3 regions of the Nitratireductor sp. StC3 genome follow, and region 2 is predicted to be linked to each of the others. Evidence: predicted binding sites of a transcription regulator. Region 2 holds the regulator's gene; each other region holds the start of a gene.

Region 1 (6,219 bases), on a different contig from region 2:
GTTTCCGAGCTCTGCAAGAGCTTCACCATGCATCTGCGCGACGGCATCCGCTTGCCGGTGGTCGACAATGCGCGCTTTGCGCTCCAGGCCGGCGAATGTGCCGTGCTCGGCGGGCCGTCCGGTGCCGGCAAGAGCTCGATCTTGAAGATGCTCTACGGCAACTACGCCGTCGATTCCGGCCAGATCATCATCGATCATCACGGCACGCTGACCGACATGGCCGCGGCCAGTCCCCGCGAGGTGCTGGCGATCCGCCGCGACACGCTCGGTTATGTCAGCCAGTTCCTGCGCGTCGTGCCGCGCGTGTCGGCGCTCGACATCGTCGCAGAGCCGCTTCTGGCGCGCGGCCGCGACAGAACCGAAGCCCTGGCGCGCAGCCGCGATCTGTTGAGCCGGCTTAATCTGCCTGAACGATTGTGGGATCTGCCGCCGGCGACCTTTTCCGGCGGCGAGCAGCAGCGCGTCAATATCGCGCGCGGCTTCATCACCCGCCATCCGATCCTCTTGCTCGACGAGCCGACCGCCTCGCTCGACGCCACCAATCGCGCCGTGGTGATCGACATGATCGCCGAGAAGAAGGCGGCCGGCGTCGCCCTGCTCGGCATTTTTCACGATCAGGACGTGCGCGAAGCGGTCGCCGACCAGATCATCGACGTGACCGATTTCGCTCCCGCAAAGGCCGCCTGATGCCGAAACTTTCCGAAACCCCGTTCATTCATCCGACCGCCGAGGCAAGCGGCTCGACGCTCGGCCGCTATACCGAAATCGCCGAGCGGACCCATTTCCAGGATTCGGTCCTGGGCGACTATTCCTACGTGATGCAGGATTGCGGCGTCTGGTGCGCCGAAATCGGCAAATTCGCCAATATCGCCGCCGCCGTGCGCATCAACGCCACCAACCACCCGACCTGGCGGCCGACGCTGCACCATTTCACCTATCGCGCGTCCGACTATTGGGAGGATGCCGAGCACGAGGAGGCGTTTTTCGACTGGCGCCGCCAGAACAAGGTCACGATCGGTCACGATACCTGGTTCGGCCACGGCTCGACCGTCCTGCCCGGGGTCAGCATCGGCGACGGCGCCGTCATCGGGGCCGGCGCGGTGGTGTCCAAGGATGTCGCGCCCTACACGATCGTCGGCGGCGTTCCGGCGAAACCGATCCGCGAGCGTTTCGATCGCGCGACCGCGGCGCGGTTTCAGGAACTGGCCTGGTGGGACTGGGATCACCGGCGCCTGCGCGGCGCGCTCGACGATTTCCGCACCCTCGACGCCGCCGCCTTCCTGGAAAAATACCAGGGCTGATCCGAAGCCTGCCCGGCGAAGCGCTGTGCCACGGTCACGAGCTCGGGCGGTCGATCGAGGAGCGGGGGTTGCGCGAGGGGACCGAAATCGGTTTCTCGTCGATCTACTGCCTGCTCGACAAGCTGCTAAAGTCCGGGCCGGTCGAGCCGCTTGCCGGACATGGCGCCGGACTTCGTCGACGAGGGCCTGTTCGACGGCGCGGTCGCCAAGGCGTCGCGAAAATTGGACGCGCCCCTCCAACACCTTAGTCTGGCGCCCTTGGAAGAGGGGCCTTGCCCGCAGACGATGCATATCGGCTCTCACGATGACGAAGGGCCGGCGCTGGCCTGGTTTGACGGCGAGCTGATGCCGTCGCGCGGCTACGAATTTTCCGGTCCGCACCACCAGATCTATCTCGGCGATCCGCGAAGGTCGAACCGTCGAAGTTGAAGACGATCCTACGTCAGCCGGTACGGCGGGCCTGACGCGTTCCCGCCGCCTGCTTTAGGAGAGTTCCCGGAACCGCTGCGGACCGACTATTGCGCCGCGCCGAAATATTGTTCGCGCAATGCCTCGACCCGACCGTTTTCATGCATGCCGAGAAGTTGGATGGTTACCGGGCGCGTCAACGCGCTGCCATGGGCGAGCCCGAAACCGTATTTGTCCGGTTCGAAGATTGGCCCCACCACCTCGAAAGTCTCCTTCGGGTGGCTATGCGTGAAATATTCAAGCACCGGTGCGTCGCCGACGATAGCGGCGACCCGGTCGCCTCGCAAAGCTTCCGCGGCGGCGTCCAAATCGTCGAACGAACTGTGAGCGATCGCGGTTTCGCGCACGAATTCCTCGGCCACGCTGCCGGTGAAAACACCGACGCGCTTGCCGGGAAGATCCTCAAGACTGTTGATCTGGCTGGTGAGTGAAAGCGTGGTCATCACGCTTGTCACCGAGGAGGTGACATAAGCAAGCACCGCAATGCCGCAGACCAGCCACAGCGCCTGCCACATGCGGCCGATCCAACCGAACAGGTTCTTGCGTGACGGCATTTTCCCCGACGTTGCCACCGACATGACCGAGTAGAAGCTTTCGGCCAGACCGTCGCGCCACCGGCGCGGAAAGTTCGCGTCGAAGCGCCGGTCGAAAAACGTCAGAAGGATGGTGGCCGCCACGATGACCAGCGCCAACCATCCATAGGCGCGCAGATGGCCCGAATTGTGCAGCCCGGCGACCACGTCGCCGAATCCGGCGCTTCGGTTTTCGGCGACCATGATCCGCAGTCCGGCGTCGAACCATGGATGGGTGAAGTCTATGCGCTCGGCGCGCTTGCGCGTGATGGTGAGGTTGGTGACCGCCACATCGACCGACCCGTCCGCGATCGCGTCGACGAGGGTACGAAGGGACGGGTAGGGTTTGTAGCTGAAGTCCAATTCGAGCTGTTCGGCGATCTCTTCCCACAGATCTATCGCCATGCCTTCGTAACCGTTCTCCGCGGCGATGACGAACGGCGGGCTGGCATAGACCCCGACACTGAGCCGGTCCGCCGGCGTGTTCCCCTCCTGCACGGACGCTGTCGTGACCGTGCCAAGCAGAAGCAGCATGGCAAGTGTGCCACGCGCGAGAAGTACGCGAAGGATCGTGGTTTTACGTCTCGCCGCGTATCTGCGGCAGGGTTGTGATGTCGACAGGAGAGCCATGGCGCGGTGCAATAAACGAACCGTATCGGCATCTCAACTCTTTCGTCATCGAACAGCCAGTCGGCGAAAATTTTCTCGGACCGACGATGGCAACAAGCAACGACGGGGAGCCGCCCATCCGTGTGCGGCGTTACAGAACTGTCATCATCCTGACATTCCACTTTCACGCGGCTTCGGTAGCGCAAGTCCCAAGACAGGCGAAAAACCGCCGTGGGAAAGCAAGCATGCTGAAAATCCAGAAGGTCACGCGACGTTTCGGCAACAAGACCGCTGTCGACGCTGTCGACGTGGAGATCGGCGACGGCCAGATGGTCGGCATCATCGGCCGCTCCGGGGCGGGGAAATCGACCCTGTTGCGCATGATCAACCGGCTGGTCGACCCCTCGGAAGGGGCGATCTCGTTCGCCGATCGCGAAGTCTCCGCCTTGCGCGGCGTCGCCCTGCGGGCCTGGCAGCGCGACTGCGCGATGATCTTCCAGCAGTTCAATCTCGTGCCCAGGCTCGACGTGGTTTCCAACGTGCTGCACGGCGTGCTCAATCGCCGCTCGACGCTGGCGACGGTGTTCAGTCTCTATCCGACCAAGGATATTCACACCGCGATCGACATTCTCGACCGGCTCGGCATCGCCGATCACGCGGCCAAGCGCGTCGAGGCGCTCTCAGGCGGCCAGCAGCAGCGCGTGGCGATCGCGCGGGCCCTGATGCAGGACCCGAAGGTCATCCTCGCCGACGAGCCGATCGCCTCGCTCGATCCGATGAACGCCCAGATCGTCATGGATACGCTGCGCCGGATCCACGACGAGGACGGCCGCATGATCGTGTGCAATCTGCACACGCTCGACACGGCCCGCCGCTATTGCGACCGGGTCATCGGCATGCGCGACGGAGCGGTGGTTTTCGACGGCGCTCCGGACGAGCTGACGACCTCGGTCGCGCGCCAGATCTACGGCGCGGATGAAAGCTTCTCGGAAGCGTCCACCTCGACGTCGATCGAAGCCCTCGAGCCGGAACGTCTGCCGGTCCGCGAGCCGGCTTACGCCGTCTGATCCGAATCGTCTGCGCGAAAACCCAGGCTGATTTCCACCCCACATCAAGGAGTAACGAGCATGAAAAAATTGATCGCAGCCCTGCTTACCTCGGCCGCGCTTGCAGCGCCGGCGCTTGCCCAGGACCAGGTCACCGAATTCCGCATCGGCATTCTCGGCGGTGAAAATGCCCAGGACCGCATGACGTCGAACGAATGCGTCCGTGCCTATGTCGAGGAACTCCTCGGCGTCGAGACCAAGCTGTTCACCCCGGCCGACTATGACGGCGTCATTCAGGGCCTGCTCGGCGGCACGATCGATATGGCCTGGCTCGGTGCGTCGGGCTACGCCAAGACCTATCTGACCGACCCCGAGGCGGTCGAGCCGGTGCTGGTGAAGACCAATCTCGACGGTTCGTTCTCCTATCACTCCGTGGGTTTTGCGCGGAAGGATTCCGGCATCACCTCGCTCGCCGACATGAAGGGCAAGAAGTTCGGCTTCGGCGATCCGAACTCGACCTCCGGCTATCTGATCCCGTCGATCGAAATTCCCGAAGAGATCGGCGCGACGATGGAAGACGGCGTCTATTTCGACGAGGTGGTGTTCACGGGCGGTCATGAGCAGACGATCGTCGCGGTCGTCAACGGCGACGTCGATGCGGGCGTGACCTGGGCCGACGGCCAGGGCGCCTGGGAAGACGGCTACAATTCGGGCGCTTTGCGCAAGGCTGCCGATTCCGGCATCGTCGACATGAACGACATCGTGGAAATCTGGAAGTCGAAGCCGATCCCGGAAGGCCCGATCGTGCTGCGCAAGGCCCTGCCGGCCGACGTCAAGGAGAAGGTGACGGCGTTCCTGAACGGCCTCCACGCCAAGGACGAACAATGCGCCTACAACATGGCTGCGGGCGAAACCGCCGGTTTCGAGCCCATCGGGCATGACGCCTACGAATCGATCATCGCCGTGCGCCGCGCCAAGACAAATTGATTATCCAAGGTTTGAGGGCGGGCCCTGTCGGGGCCCGTCCGCTTTTTTGAAAGATTGCAGTGATGACCGACATCGCGCTCCGCGGCGTTGACGGCCTCAAGGTGGACTATCTGGCGCTGGTGCGCCGCCGCCGCTTGTATTCCGCTCTTCTGCTCGTCTTATTCGTTGCGCTGCTTGCCGGCGGCTTCGATCTCGCCGACAGCCGCAACGCCGGCGGCTTCTGGAGCGGCCTGTCGCAGATTTTCGACTTTCCCGTCGAACTGGTGCGGGAGGCGATAAACAAGGGCGCCGCGCTGCCGGGCAATCTGTTGCGTTACCTGCCGGCGATGATCGAGACGATCAACATCGCCGCGGTTTCGACCCTGCTTGGCGCTGTTCTGGCGGTTTTTCTTTCCCTGCTTTCGACACGCGGCCTGGCGCGCTGGCCGCGGCTCATGCCGCTGTTCCGGCGGGTGATGGACACGATGCGCGCCATTCCCGAAATCGTGATTGCCCTGGTGCTGATCTTCGTTCTGGGCGGCGGCCCGGTGCCGGCCATGATCGCCATCGCCTTCCACACCGCCGGCGCGCTCGGCAAGCTGTTTTCGGAAGTCAACGAGAACGCCGACCTCAAGCCGATCGAAGGCCTGTCGTCGGTCGGCGCGTCGTGGTTTCAGCGCATGTGGCTCGGTGTTCTGCCGCAGGTCATGCCCAACTATCTCTCCTATGCGCTGTTGCGGTTCGAGATAAACGTGCGTGCTTCCGCCATTCTCGGCTTCGTCGGCGCCGGCGGCATCGGCGCCGAGCTGCGCGTGGCGATATCCTGGGGCACCGGCCGCTACGACGCGGCCGCGGCGATCTTCCTGCTCCTGTTTCTGACCATCGTCGCCATCGACCAGCTCTCGAGCCATGTCCGCAACCGTCTCGTCGGGGGGCACTGATGACCACGCTGGATGCCGGTTTCGATCTGGCTGCCGCCAAGCGCGACGCGGAGCGACGCGCCTTCCGCAAGCGCATGCTCACCTTCGGGATTCCCGCGGCGGTGCTCGCCTATCTCGTCTATGTCGCCATTGCCTTCGACATTGCCGGGCTGGCGGCGCGTGCGCGCATGGACAATGCCCGTATTCTGCTCGCCGACATGGTCAGTCACAAGGTCCACGTGACGCGCGACAATCGTTTCGACAAGACGACGGTGGCCATCGAGGGCGAGAACAAGGGAACCTATGCCGACGATCAATGGCCGGCCTGGGTCGTGCG
Region 2 (6,219 bases):
AATCTCACCTTCAATCCGCTGGAGGCGGTGACGACGGTGACGGTTCAGATCGTGACGCTGCTGGTCGGCGACCAGGAATTCGACAGCGCCAAGACGCGTGCGGCTTTCGCGCTCGGCCTGCTCTTGTTCGTCATCACGCTGGCTCTCAATGTGATCGCGCTGCGTGTGGTCCAGAAATATCGTGAGCAATATGACTGATACCACCCTATCGACCGGGCCTGCCTCGCCCGACAACCTCCACACCGGCGATGCCGCGAAGGCACGCCTGCGCGCGCGCTACGCCGCCGAGGCACGCTTCAAATGGCTGGGCGCCGGCGCGGTGGCACTGGCAGGGTTCTTCCTGCTGCTGTTGCTTTCCACAATCGTGACCAAGGCGCTGCCCGCCTTCCATCAGAACTATGTCGCGCTCGAGGTCGATCTGTCGGCGGACAAGATCGATCCGGCCGATCCGGGCGCGGCGAATTTTCTCGGGCTTGTCCATGACGGGATGGCCGGCGAGTTTCCGCAGGTCTCCGGGCGGCAGGAACGCCGGCTCCTGCGCGGCCTGGTCTCGACGGGGGCGGGCGTGATGCTGCGCGAAGCGATCGAGGCGGACCCGACCATGCTCGGGGGGACGCGCCGGATCGCCGTGCCGCTCGACGATTTCGCCGATCTTTATCTGAAAGGCCTGCTGGCGAAGTCGGGGCCGTCGCGCCGGATCGCGGGGGTCACGGTTTCGGGTGCGGGCGACGAGGTCGCGGTCGGCTTTCCCGACGACGCCATCCTGGCGATGGCGCGCGGCGCGGGTGCGGTGGACGGCGAGGACGGCGGCCTGCGCCTGACCAGCGGATCGCAATCGCTTTTGCTCGAGATCGTCGGCGGCACGCTGAAGATCACCGAATTGTCGACGGGAGAGGCCGGCGGCGCCATTGGCAAGGCGACGGTTCTGGAGCCCTTGGCAAGCGCGTCCGACATGCCGGCCGACGCTATGTTGCGCACCATCGAGACCGCGGAAGCCAATCGCAAGATCACCGATCGCGAGATCGTCTGGCTCGACCGGCTCGCCGGGGCTGGAAAGATCGAGAACCGTTGGAATACGCTGTTTTTCTTCACCGGCGCCAGCCGCGAACCGGAACTCGCCGGTATCTGGGGGGCGGTGGTCGGCTCGGCACTGACGATGGTCGTCACCTTGGCGCTGTCCTTTCCGATCGGGGTCGCCGCGGCGATCTATCTCGAGGAGTTCGCAACCAAGAACCGGCTTACCAATCTCATCGAGGTCAATATCAACAACCTTGCCGCCGTTCCGTCGATCGTCTTCGGCCTGCTCGGTCTGGCGGTCTTTCTCAACTGGTTCAGCCTGCCGCGATCGGCCCCGCTTGTCGGCGGCATGGTGCTTGCGCTGATGACGCTGCCCACGATCATCATCGCCGCGCGCGCGGCGCTGCGGGCGGTGCCGCCCTCGATCCGCGAGGCCGCGCTGGGCATCGGGGCGTCCAAGGTCCAGACCGTCTTCCACCACGTCTTGCCGCTGGCCATGCCCGGCATCATGACCGGGACGATCATCGGCATGGCCCAGGCGCTGGGCGAGACGGCGCCGCTCCTGATGATCGGCATGGTCGCCTTCATCGTCGACATACCCGGCGGCTTCACCGACGCCGCCACCGTCCTGCCGGTGCAGATTTTCATGTGGGCCGATTTTCCGGAACCCGCCTTTCAGCAAAAGACGTCCGCCGCGATTTTGATCCTGCTCGGATTTCTTGTGATCATGAACGCCATCGCCGTCGTGCTGCGCAAGCGCTTCGAGCGGCGGTGGTAACGGAGTGAGGACGATGAACATGCTGACCGAAGCCGGTGTTGAACAGCAACTCGCCGACCAGGGGAACACCCCGGCCATCAAGATGCGTGGCAAGGGCGTGACCGTTCATTACGGCGACAAGCAGGCCCTTTTCGGGGTCGATCTCGATGTGCCCGAAAAGCAGGTGACGGCGTTGATCGGCCCGTCCGGCTGCGGCAAGTCCACCTTCCTGCGCTGTCTCAACCGCATGAACGACACGATCCCGATCTGCCGCGTCGGCGGCGATATCACACTGGACGGCGAAGACATCTACGACCCCAAGATCGACGTCGTCGAACTGCGTGCGCGCGTCGGCATGGTATTCCAGAAGCCGAACCCGTTCCCCAAGTCGATCTACGAGAACATCGCCTATGGTCCGCGCATTCACGGCCTGACCAAAAACAAGGCCGAGCTCGATGCGGTGGTGGAATCGAGCCTGCGCAAGGCCGCCTTGTGGGACGAGGTCAAAGACAGGCTGCAGGAGCCGGGCACCGGGCTTTCCGGCGGCCAACAGCAGCGCCTGTGCATTGCGCGGGCGATCGCCGTGTCGCCGGAAGTCATCTTGATGGACGAGCCGTGCTCGGCGCTGGATCCGATCGCCACGGCCAAGGTCGAGGAGCTGATCGACGAGCTCAGGCAGAACTACACGATCGTGATCGTGACCCACTCCATGCAGCAGGCCGCCCGCGTTTCGCAGCGCACGGCGATGTTCCATCTCGGCTATCTGGTCGAGGAAGGGGCCACCGACAAGATGTTCACGAATCCCGACGACAAGCGCACGCAGGACTACATCACCGGCCGGTTCGGCTGACCGGGCGTTTGCGCGTTTTTTCGAATGCAAGGATGAACCGATGGGCGAACATATCGTCACTTCTTTCGGCGAGGAGTTGGAAGGCGTCGACCGCCTGATCCGCGAGATGGGCGATTTGGCGGGGACGATGGTCGCCGACGCCACGCGGGCGCTGTTGTCGTCGGACAATCCACTGGCGCAGCGCGTCGTGTCTGACGATGCGATCATGGATGCCAAGCAGCGCGAGCTCGATGACCGGGCGATCACGCTGATTGCCCGGCGCCAGCCGATGGCGCAGGACCTGCGCGCGGTGATCGGCGCGATCCGCATGGCGGGCGATCTGGAACGGATCGGCGACCTTGCCAAAAACATCGCCAAGCGTGTCGGCGCCGTCGGCCAGACGACCACGCCCAAAAGCCTGTCGCAGTCGATCGAATCGATGGCGGAGATGGTGCATGCCCAAGCCTCCGGCATCGTCGACCGCTATGTCGCGCGCGATGCCGCGGCGCTCAAGTCGCTTCGTGCCGGCGACGAGAAGATCGACATCAAATACACCGCCATCTTCCGCGAATTGCTGACCTATATGATGGAAGACCCGCGCAACATCACCGCCTGCACGCATCTGTTGTTCTGTGCCAAGAACCTCGAGCGCATCGGCGATCACGCGACCAATATCGCCGAGAACGCCTATTATGTGATGACCGGCGAACAACTCCCCATCAACCGGCCGAAGCTCGACGAAACAGCCGTTTCGAGCGCGGCGTCCGAAGCTTGACGGAGTGCCGACTTGGCTATGAATGCGGCAAAGATCATGGTCGTGGAGGACGAGGAGCCGCTTTGCGTGCTGCTCAAGTACAACCTCGAGGCCGAGGGCTATCAGGTCGAGGTCATCACGCGCGGCGACGAGGCCGAAATCCGCCTGCAGGAAAGCGTGCCCGACCTTCTGGTGCTCGACTGGATGATCCCGGCCGTGTCTGGGATCGAATTGTGCCGGCGGCTGCGCATGCGACCCGAGACCGAGCGCCTGCCGGTGATCATGCTGACGGCGCGCGGCGAGGAGAGCGACCGCGTGCGCGGCCTGTCGACCGGTGCCGACGACTATCTGGTCAAGCCGTTCTCGACGCCGGAGTTCATCGCGCGCGTGCGCGCGCTGCTGCGACGCGCCAAGCCGGAGGTGTTGTCGAGCGTCTTGAAGGTCGGCGACATCGTGCTCGACCGCGAGGCGCACCGCGTCTATCGCGGCAAGAGCGAGATCCGGCTCGGCCCTACGGAGTTCCGGCTTTTGGAATTCCTGATGCAGCATCCAGGCCGCGTGTTCTCGCGCAGCCAGTTGCTCGACAATGTGTGGGGCGAGACGATCTATATCGACGAGCGCACCGTCGACGTGCATGTCGGTCGGTTGCGCAAGGCGGTCAATGTCGGCCGGCTTCCCGATGTCATCCGCACCATTCGCGGGGCGGGCTACGCGATCAAGGATGGTTAGCGCCGGGCGGCGGTGTCACCGCGCGCTGCCGGCCTTCCAGCTGTCGCCGTCCTTGCGCCGAGCCGTGTCGGCGTGCGGTGCCTCGGGCGGATACCAGTAGCGCGCCGCGTCGGCCTCGCGCGCAATCAGCACGAAATTGTTGGCGAACACCCGGTAGGGCGCGCTCCATTCGCCGTCCGGCCACTTGATGCGCACCTGGGCCCGTTCGGCGGTGCCCAGCCCGACATGGACGAAGCCGGCATGGCCGGAGGCGTGGCCGCCGCCGACTTGTACCGTGCGACTATAGGTGTTGTTGCCGGCCTTGACTGAAATGAGCGCGCCGACGGCGTGGCGGTTGGGGGCCGGCTGGCTGAGCTCCACGGCCAGGAAATTGCCCATCGGCCTTGTGCCGAACGCCGTCCTGGCGCCGCGATTGCGGAACAGCGACAGGTTCTGCTCGCGGTTGACGACGGCCAAGTCCAGCATGCCGTCTGCGTTGAAATCGGTCACGACCGCGCCGCGCCCCTTGGTCGGCCGGTCGATGCCGGCCAGGTGGCCGGCCTCCACGAAGGTGCCGTCCCATTGGCCCAATAGCAAATTGTCGGGATCGACCGCGGCGAAGTCGGGCATGCGCTCGACATTGCCCTTGGCGATAAAGAGGTCGAGCAGGCCGTCATTGTTGAGATCGGCGAATTCGGAATGCCAGCCGGTGGACGGTTTCAAATCGTCGCTGGCGTAGGGGCGGTGGGCGGTCGCGCCCTTTTCGAAGGCGATGTCGACATAGGCGGGCTCGTCCTCGTCTGCCTCTTCGGAGAGCTTTTGCAGCTTGGTGTCGCCCATCGAGGTCAGCGCGTATTCGGGGAAGCCGTCGCCGTCGAGGTCGCCCTCGGCGATGCCCATGCCCCAGATCGTCAGGTGCTGCCAGCCTTCCGATTTGCGATAGGCGCGCGGCGGTCGGTCGGGCTCGACGCGCCAGAGCTGTTCCTGGCCGCCGCGATAATAATGCCGGTCATTGGTGATGCGCAGCGCCGGCGTTCCCGAGCGGTTCCAGTCGGTGAACAGCATCGACAGCGCGCAATAGCCGGGCCTGAGCGCGCTGGCGGCGGCATAGTCGGGCCGGGGGCCGGCGCCGGGCCGGTGGAGCCGGTTGTCGTGGCAGGTGCCCCAGGGCGATCCGGGCGCGTTGCGGTCGACATAATTGCCGAAGGCGAGCGTGGGAAAACGCCGGCCCTCCTCCCAGCTCGCCGCGAAGGCCGTCGTCCAGGCCCGCCCGCCGTCGAAGGTGAAGGCGCGATTGGCCTTTTCGAAGGCGCAGTCCGGTCGGCCCTTCAGGATCAGGTTTTCGCCGAGCCGCAGGACGACGAGGTCCTGGTGGCCGTCATCGTCGATATCGAGCGGATAGGCGCCGAGTACCTTGTCGAGGTCGTCCGGATCGAGGCCGAGCGGGGTCTCGTCGAAACGCAGCGCGCCGCCGGCCGTGCTGCGGTTGCGGTAGAGCCGGGCCGGTTCGCGGCCGCCGGCCACGAACAAATCGGGCAGGCGGTCGCCATCGCAGTCGAGTGCCGCCGCGCCGCCGCCGACGAAGAATTCCCAGGGGCCGCGATAGGCGTGGACGAGCCCCGCCGCGCGCGCCTGCTCCTCCATTACCGGAACATCGCCAGACGGATCGGGCAGGGCCTCGTCGGCGTAAAGCGGCGTCGACAAAAGCGCCGCGGCGATCGCGGCCCGGCGCGCGAGACGCAGAATGGGGTGCGACCGGGCGGTCATGGCGTGACCCGCGCCGGCTCGATCACCAGGGTCTTCAAAAAGGCGATCAGGGCGCTGCGCTCGGTTTCGCCAAGCGCGAGGTAATTGTCGCGCGCCGCGCGCGCGTCGCCGCCATGGGCGCGGATCACGACATCGAGCGAGGGCAGGTCGTTGCGATGGCCGTAGGGATCGGTCGAGCCGACGCCCCATAATTCGGCCGTCATGAAGACGTTGCGTTCCACGAAACGCTGGGCGAGCAGCTCGTTGCCGAGCACGGCGACCTGGCGGTCGGCGATCCGATGGCGCTTCAGGTCGCCGAACAGCGGGACCATGATCTCGCCCTTGTCGTTGCGCGGCAGGCGTTTGGTCCATTCGAGCAGGGCAAGGTCGTAGATCGCGCCTTTCTCG
Region 3 (6,219 bases), on a different contig from region 2:
CAGCACCTCGCCCGGCCACAAATCGAACGAGACATCGTCGCAGCCGATGCGCGCGCCATAGGATTTGGACAGGCCCGCGACACGCAGCAGGGGCTCGGCGGACATGGTCTGGCTGGTCATGGCGACACCTTTCGTAACGGAACGCGGCGGGTCATTCGGCGGCCTGCGCCATCTCGCCGACATGGCCGGCCGCGCGCCGCTTTTCGCAGAAATCGGTGTCGGAGCAGACGAACATGTGGCCGCCGCGATCGTCCAGGATCACCTCGTCGAGATAGACGTTCTCGGCCCCGCACAGCGCGCACGGCTTGTCGAATTCCTGCACCTTGAACGGGTGATCCTCGAAATCGAGGCTGACCACGTCGCAATAGGGCGGAATGGCGTAGATGCGCTTCTCGCGCCCGGCGCCGAACAATTGCAGGGCCGGCGAGCGGTGCATCTTCGGATTGTCGAATTTCGGCGTCGGCGAGGGGTCCATCACATAGCGTCCCTCGACCTTGACCGGATAGGCGTAGGTGGTGGCGATATGGCCGTGCCGGGCGATGTCCTCGTAGAGCTTGACATGCATGAGGCCGTATTCCTCGAGCGCATGCATCTTGCGGGTCTCGGTCTCGCGCGGCTCGAGAAAGCGCAACGGCTCGGGGATCGGCACCTGGTAGACCAGCACCTGGCCCTCGGCCAGCGGGTGCTCGGGAATGCGGTGGCGGGTCTGGATGATGGTCGCGCGCGCCGTTTCCGTCGTCACAGCGACGCGCGCCACCTTCTGGAAGAAGGCGCGGATCGACACCGCATTGGTGGTGTCGTCGGCGCCCTGGTCGATGACCTTCAGGACGTCGTCGGGACCGATCACCGACGCCGTCACCTGCACGCCGCCCGTGCCCCAGCCATACGGCATCGGCATCTCGCGGCTGGCGAACGGCACCTGGTAGCCGGGAATGGCGATGCCCTTGAGGATCGCGCGCCGGATCATGCGCTTGGTCTGCTCGTCCAGATAGGCGAAATTGTAGGACGGCGCTTGGGGAAGCGTTTCTGCAACACTATCGGACATGACGCGTTTCCTTCGAAAGGAGACCGACATGGACCTTCTCATCCTGCCGATCATTCTGGCGCTTGTGCTGACCGCCTATCTCATCCATCGCGGCTACCGGGCGAGGGCCCGGGGCCGGCGAACCCCCGACCAGGAGAATTAGCCGGCTCATTCGGCAGCCTTTCCCGGCGCCTCGACGGCGGCATTCATGCGCGCCTCGGCTTCCGCGCGCAGGCGGCGGACCAGGTCGAGCTCGGCCTGGAAGTCGACATAATGCGGCAGCTTCAGATGCTCGACGAATCCGGTCGCCTGGACATTGTCGGAATGCGCGATCACGAATTCCTCGTCCTGGGCCGGGGCGGTGACGTCTTCCCCGAACTCGCCGGCGCGCAATGCCCGGTCGCACAGCGCCATCGCCATCGCCTTGCGCTCGGACTGGCCGAAGACCAGGCCGTAGCCGCGGGTGAATTGTGGCGGCGCCTTGGCCGAACCCTGGAACTGGTTGACCATCTGGCATTCGGTGACCTGGATGCGGCCGAGCGGCACTGGAAACGGGAGCTCGGGCACCTCGAGCTCGATGTCGAGTTCGCCGATCCTGATCTCGCCGACGAAGGGGTGCGAGCGGGCGTATCCGCGCTGGGTCGAATAGGCGAGCGCAAGCAGAAAACCCTCGTCGCCGCGCGCCAGCGCCTGCAGGCGCAGGTCGCGCTCCATCGGAAATTCCGGCGGTTCGCGGGTGATGTCGCCGGGTTCGCGGTCGTCGGGCAGTGCCCCGTCGCCCTCGATCAGCCCGTCGCGGGCCAGGATCTGCGAAACGCGCGGCATGGCCTCGGTGTCCGCGTCGCGCGTGGCCGGCGCGGCGACGGGCGCATCGCCGGCCAGTTCGGGATCGAGCAGCCGGTGGGTGTAGTCGAAGGTCGGGCCCAGAAGCTGGCCGCCCGGCAGATCCTTGTAGGTGGCCGATACCCGGCGTTCGATCAGCATCGCGCCGGTGTCGGCCGGCCTCGCATAGCCGAACCGCGGCAGGGTGGTGCGGTAGGCGCGCACCAGAAAGATCGCCTCGATCATGTCGCCGCGCGCCTGGCGGATGGCGAGCGCGGCGAGTTCCCGGTCGTAAAGCGAGCCTTCGGCCATCACCCGGTCGACGGCGAGGGCGAGCTGTTCGACGATCTGGTCGAGGCCGAGCGCCGGCACGTCGCGGTCGCCGCGGCGCCGATCGGCGAGCAGGCGGTGCGCGTTGTCGATGGCGGCCTCGCCGCCCTTCACGGCAACATACATGGCTTCTAGCCCTCCGTTTCGACGATGCGGGTGGTGCGCGGCAGACAGGCGAGCGCACCGGGCGCCGTCAGGACGAGGTCGACGCCGCGCGGGAAACGCCCGTTGTTCTGCCGCCACTGCGCGGCCAGATGACGCGGCAGCGGCGCCGGCGCCAGCCGCGCGCGGCTCTCGATGCCCGGCCCTTCCAGAACCAGCGTCTCACCGGCCGTCAGGGTGTCGAGCTGAAGGATGATGGTGGCCGAACGATCCGGGTAGTCCTGCGAGCCCTGGGCGAAATTTTCCAGCGCCATCAGCTCGCCCGGCCGCGAGACCAGGGCGAAATGAGCCTCGGCCGGCGTGAAGGCGAACGGCGCGCCGGTGTGGAAGCCGAGCCAGTCGCGGATTTCGCCGGAGCCCTGCAGCTCGGGATCGAGCCAGACCGGCGTGTCGTGGTCGCACAAGGTCAGCGCCACGGCACCGGCCTCGGCGGTCAGCGGCGCGGGCGGAGCAGCCAGCGGCGGCAGGGCCTGGGCGGTGCCCGGCCGGGCCATGGCCTCCATCAGCGCGCGGAAGACGCCTTGCGCGGCAATCACCGGTTCGGCGAAGCCGCCATCGATCGATCGGGTGGAAAACGCCATCAATCCTCTCCGCGCACCATGGTGAAAAAGTCGACCTTGGTGGCCGCCGTCTCGCGTCGGCGCTCGCTGTCGGCAGCCGCCCCGGCGGCGCGCAGCGGCGCGACGATCCTGTCCTCGACCCATGCACGGCTTTGCGGGCGCTGCCACAGCGCGTCGACCGTCGCCGCGATCCGCACCTTGTCGCGATCGCGACCGAGCGCGTAGGCATGACCGACCTCGCCGGTCGCCAGCCGCACCGTGGCGCGCGTCACCGTCGCCTCGCCGAGATTGAAGGCCGCGCCGCCGCCGCCCATGCGCCCCCGCAGCATCACCAGCCCGGTCTCGGGGCCGCGCACCAGTTCGGCGCCTTCGTCGAAATTGGCCTCTGCCCAGAGCCGGCGCAGCGTATCGCCGCCGGCCCGCGCGACCACGGCCATGGCGTCCCGACGCGCTGGCCGGCCTGCCTCGTCCTGCCTGTCTTGCTTTGTCATCCGATTCGACCGTTGCTGTGATTATTTGTCTATTGATATAGACAAGCATACAAATTATACCTTGTTCTAGCGCGTGTCCATGACGTTCGCGTGACAGGGCGAAATGGCGATGAAAAAAACCGACAAGACCATGGAACGGCGCAGCGGCATATCGCTGTGGCGCCAGATCGCCGACCAGATCAGGCGCGATATCGGCCAGAACCGGTTGGGCGCGAACGGGCGCCTGCCGCCCGAGACCGCGCTCGCGGCGCATTTCGGCGTCAACCGCCACACCCTACGCAGCGCGATCGCCGCGCTGGTCGAGGAGGGCGTCTTGCGCGCCGAGCAGGGGCGCGGCACCTTTGTCGAACGGCGCCGGCGCCTGACCTATCCGATCGGCGTGCGCACCCGGTTTTCCGAGGGACTGCGCGACCAGGCCCGCGACAGGCGCGGCCATCTGCTCGACCATCGCCTGGAGGCCGCCGACCAGCGTACGGCCGAGGCGCTCGCTCTGGCGCCCGATGCGCGGGTGATTCGCATGGACACGGTGTCGGAAGCCGACGGCCGCCCGGTGTCGCGCGCGACGAGCTGGTTCGATGCCGACCGTTTCGCCGGCTTCGCCGAGGCCTATCGCGAACTCGGTTCGATCACGCTGGCGTTCCAGCGTTACGGCGTCGCCGACTATTTCCGGGCGTCGACGCTGGTGTCGGCCCGCCATGCCGACGACGGCGACCTCGACGATCTGCGCCTGTCGGCGGGCGCGATCGTGCTGGTGGCGGTGGCCGTCAATATCGACACTGAGGGTCGGCCGATCCAATTCGCCGAAACGCGTTTCGCCGCCGACAGGGTCGAGTTGTCGGTCACGGCCTGACGAGGCCGCGCGGCTAGTCGCTCTCCCCGTCCCGTCCGTCCGGGCCGGCGGGCCCTTGGGGCGGCGCCCAGGCGATGAGCAGGCTCCAGACCCCGTAAGCGGTGGCCGCGGCGGCAAGCAGCGCCCAGCCGGTCTGGCCGTTCAGCCATTCCAGCGCCGCCCAGCCGGCGCATGCGGCGATGATCGCCAGCCGCCGCCACAGGGGATCGAACACCGAACCGGACTGTCCGCTCATGCCGCCCGCTCCGGCCGGAGGAAAACATCCCGCGCAATCAGACCCATTGCCGATCTCCCGTTTCGCCCCGAAAATGCATCATCCCGGCCCGCGATCAAGCAGCGATGCGCGCTGCGGACACGATGCCAGGCTCAAGCCGGGAGGGTTCGTTCGCGCCGCATCAAATATAGCGAGGCCGCAACGATCAGCGCCGCGCCCGGCCAGAAGCCCGGCGTCGGCGCAGCACCGAACACCACCCAGCCGGCGACGATGTTGAACGGCAGCTTCAGATCGTCGAACGGCTGCAGATAGGCGGCATCGGCGCTGGCATAGGCCCAGGTCAAAAGATATTGCGCGAGCCCGGTCAGGGCACCGGCGGCAAACAGCGCCCACCAGGCGGCCTGCGGCGGGATCTCGAAACCCGAGCCGAGCCAGATCGCGGCATTGATCGGGGTCAGTAGCAAAAGCAGATAGACGGTGATGCCGGCCGTGGGCTCCAGCCGCGTCAGATATTTGGTGATCAGCGACGTGCCGGCCCAGCACGCCGCCGCCAGCACCGGCAGGAAAGCGTGATAGGTGAAGCTTTCCGACCAGGGCGCGATGATGATCATGGCGCCGGCGAAACCGCCCGCCGTGGCCGCGATGCGGGCGAAATCGACCCGCTCGCGCAGAACCAGGCCCGCCCCCGCCATGACGAAGAACGGCGAGGTCATAGCGAGCGCGATTGCCTGCCAGATCGGTACGACCGACAGGCCGTAGACCCAAAGCTGGATGCCGGCCGCGGCCAGAAGCACCCGCGCCAGATGCAGGAAGACATGCCGCGTGTGCAGGATGTGTATGCCGCCGCGCCAGACCAGGGGCGCGGCGAGCGCCAGCGCGATGGCATATTGCCAGAATGCGATCGCGGGCGCGGAGGCGCCGGCATTGACACTCGCCCATTGCACGGCGACGTTGAGGCCGGCAAAGGCGAGGCCGGCCGCCACCATGATCGCGGCGCCGCGCAGCGCGGCCGGGGTGGTTTCGATCGAGGCTATCTGGCTCATTCGGTCCGATCCTTTCGCATTGACCCAGAGACCTCAGGGATGCGGGATCGGACACCGCGCGCAGCCTCGGGCGAAGAGCCAAAGGACACGCTCGGCGATCTGACCCGTTCTCTTCCATCCGGACTGTAACCGTCGGCTTCGGATTCGCACCGAATCTGCTGACCCGGACCGGCCTGTCGCCGCCCCGGCGCTCGCGGGCTTGGGGAGATCCCCTTACCGCCGGTGGGGACTTTCACCCCGCCCTGAGAACGTCGACGGCATTTTGACGCCGCCGGACGCAACCTAGCACCCGCGGCGGTGGGATCAAGCCGGCAATGGCGCGCCTTTCCGGCACGCCGGTCGCCGGCCGGAGGCTTTGCGGATTGCCAGCGCGGCGTCGGCGCTGATATGCCGTCGCGGCCCGGTCCAAACGTATCGGCTAGCCCGTCATGACCCTGCCCGACCTTCCCGTCACCCGGATCCTGCCCGACCTGCGCGCCGCGCTCGCCGGCCCGGGACACGCCGTCCTGGTCGCGCCCCCCGGCGCCGGCAAGACCACGCTGGTGCCGCTCGCGCTTCTAGGCGAGGACTGGCGCGGCGGCGGCACGATCCTGCTTCTGGAACCACGCCGGCTGGCCGCGCGCGCCGCCGCGCGGCGCATGGCCGCCCTCCTCGGCGAAGAGGTCGGCGCCACGGTCGGCTACGCCATGCGCATGGACAGGCAGGTCTCGGCGGCAACCCGCA

The links. Region 2 encodes PhoB, which activates phosphate uptake and scavenging genes when phosphate is short. Its sites were predicted from a motif close to TGTCATNNANCTGTCAT; they were not measured.
Region 1: the regulator PhoB is predicted to act here: its motif matches at 3,111-3,127, upstream of phnC (phosphonate ABC transporter ATP-binding protein).
Region 3: the regulator PhoB is predicted to act here: its motif matches at 3,469-3,485, upstream of phnF (phosphonate metabolism transcriptional regulator PhnF).

The regions. Positions count from the first base shown of each region.
Region 1 is NZ_PYBP01000002.1:405,248-411,466, forward strand. It holds gene phnL (phosphonate C-P lyase system protein PhnL) at 1-687, shown strand, start outside; gene C7T96_RS06475 (DapH/DapD/GlmU-related protein) at 684-1,301, shown strand; gene C7T96_RS06480 (GyrI-like domain-containing protein) at 1,461-1,730, shown strand; gene C7T96_RS06485 (transporter substrate-binding domain-containing protein) at 1,817-2,875, opposite strand; gene phnC (phosphonate ABC transporter ATP-binding protein) at 3,196-4,017, shown strand; gene phnD (phosphonate ABC transporter substrate-binding protein) at 4,078-4,983, shown strand; gene phnE (phosphonate ABC transporter, permease protein PhnE) at 5,046-5,903, shown strand; gene phnE (phosphonate ABC transporter, permease protein PhnE) at 5,903-6,219, shown strand, end outside.
Region 2 is NZ_PYBP01000014.1:34,654-40,872, reverse strand. It holds gene pstC (phosphate ABC transporter permease subunit PstC) at 1-198, shown strand, start outside; partial or broken gene pstA (phosphate ABC transporter permease PstA) at 236-1,795, shown strand; gene pstB (phosphate ABC transporter ATP-binding protein PstB) at 1,809-2,624, shown strand; gene phoU (phosphate signaling complex protein PhoU) at 2,665-3,378, shown strand; gene phoB (phosphate regulon transcriptional regulator PhoB) at 3,397-4,086, shown strand; gene C7T96_RS21365 (VCBS repeat-containing protein) at 4,102-5,832, opposite strand; gene C7T96_RS21360 (di-heme oxidoredictase family protein) at 5,829-6,219, opposite strand, start outside.
Region 3 is NZ_PYBP01000002.1:398,275-404,493, reverse strand. It holds gene phnK (phosphonate C-P lyase system protein PhnK) at 1-105, opposite strand, end outside; gene C7T96_RS06460 (alpha-D-ribose 1-methylphosphonate 5-phosphate C-P-lyase PhnJ) at 152-1,045, opposite strand; gene C7T96_RS06455 (carbon-phosphorus lyase complex subunit PhnI) at 1,193-2,302, opposite strand; gene phnH (phosphonate C-P lyase system protein PhnH) at 2,308-2,919, opposite strand; gene phnG (phosphonate C-P lyase system protein PhnG) at 2,919-3,389, opposite strand; gene phnF (phosphonate metabolism transcriptional regulator PhnF) at 3,499-4,239, shown strand; gene C7T96_RS06435 (hypothetical protein) at 4,253-4,474, opposite strand; gene C7T96_RS06430 (DMT family transporter) at 4,606-5,496, opposite strand; FMN riboswitch at 5,599-5,750, opposite strand; gene hrpB (ATP-dependent helicase HrpB) at 5,925-6,219, shown strand, end outside.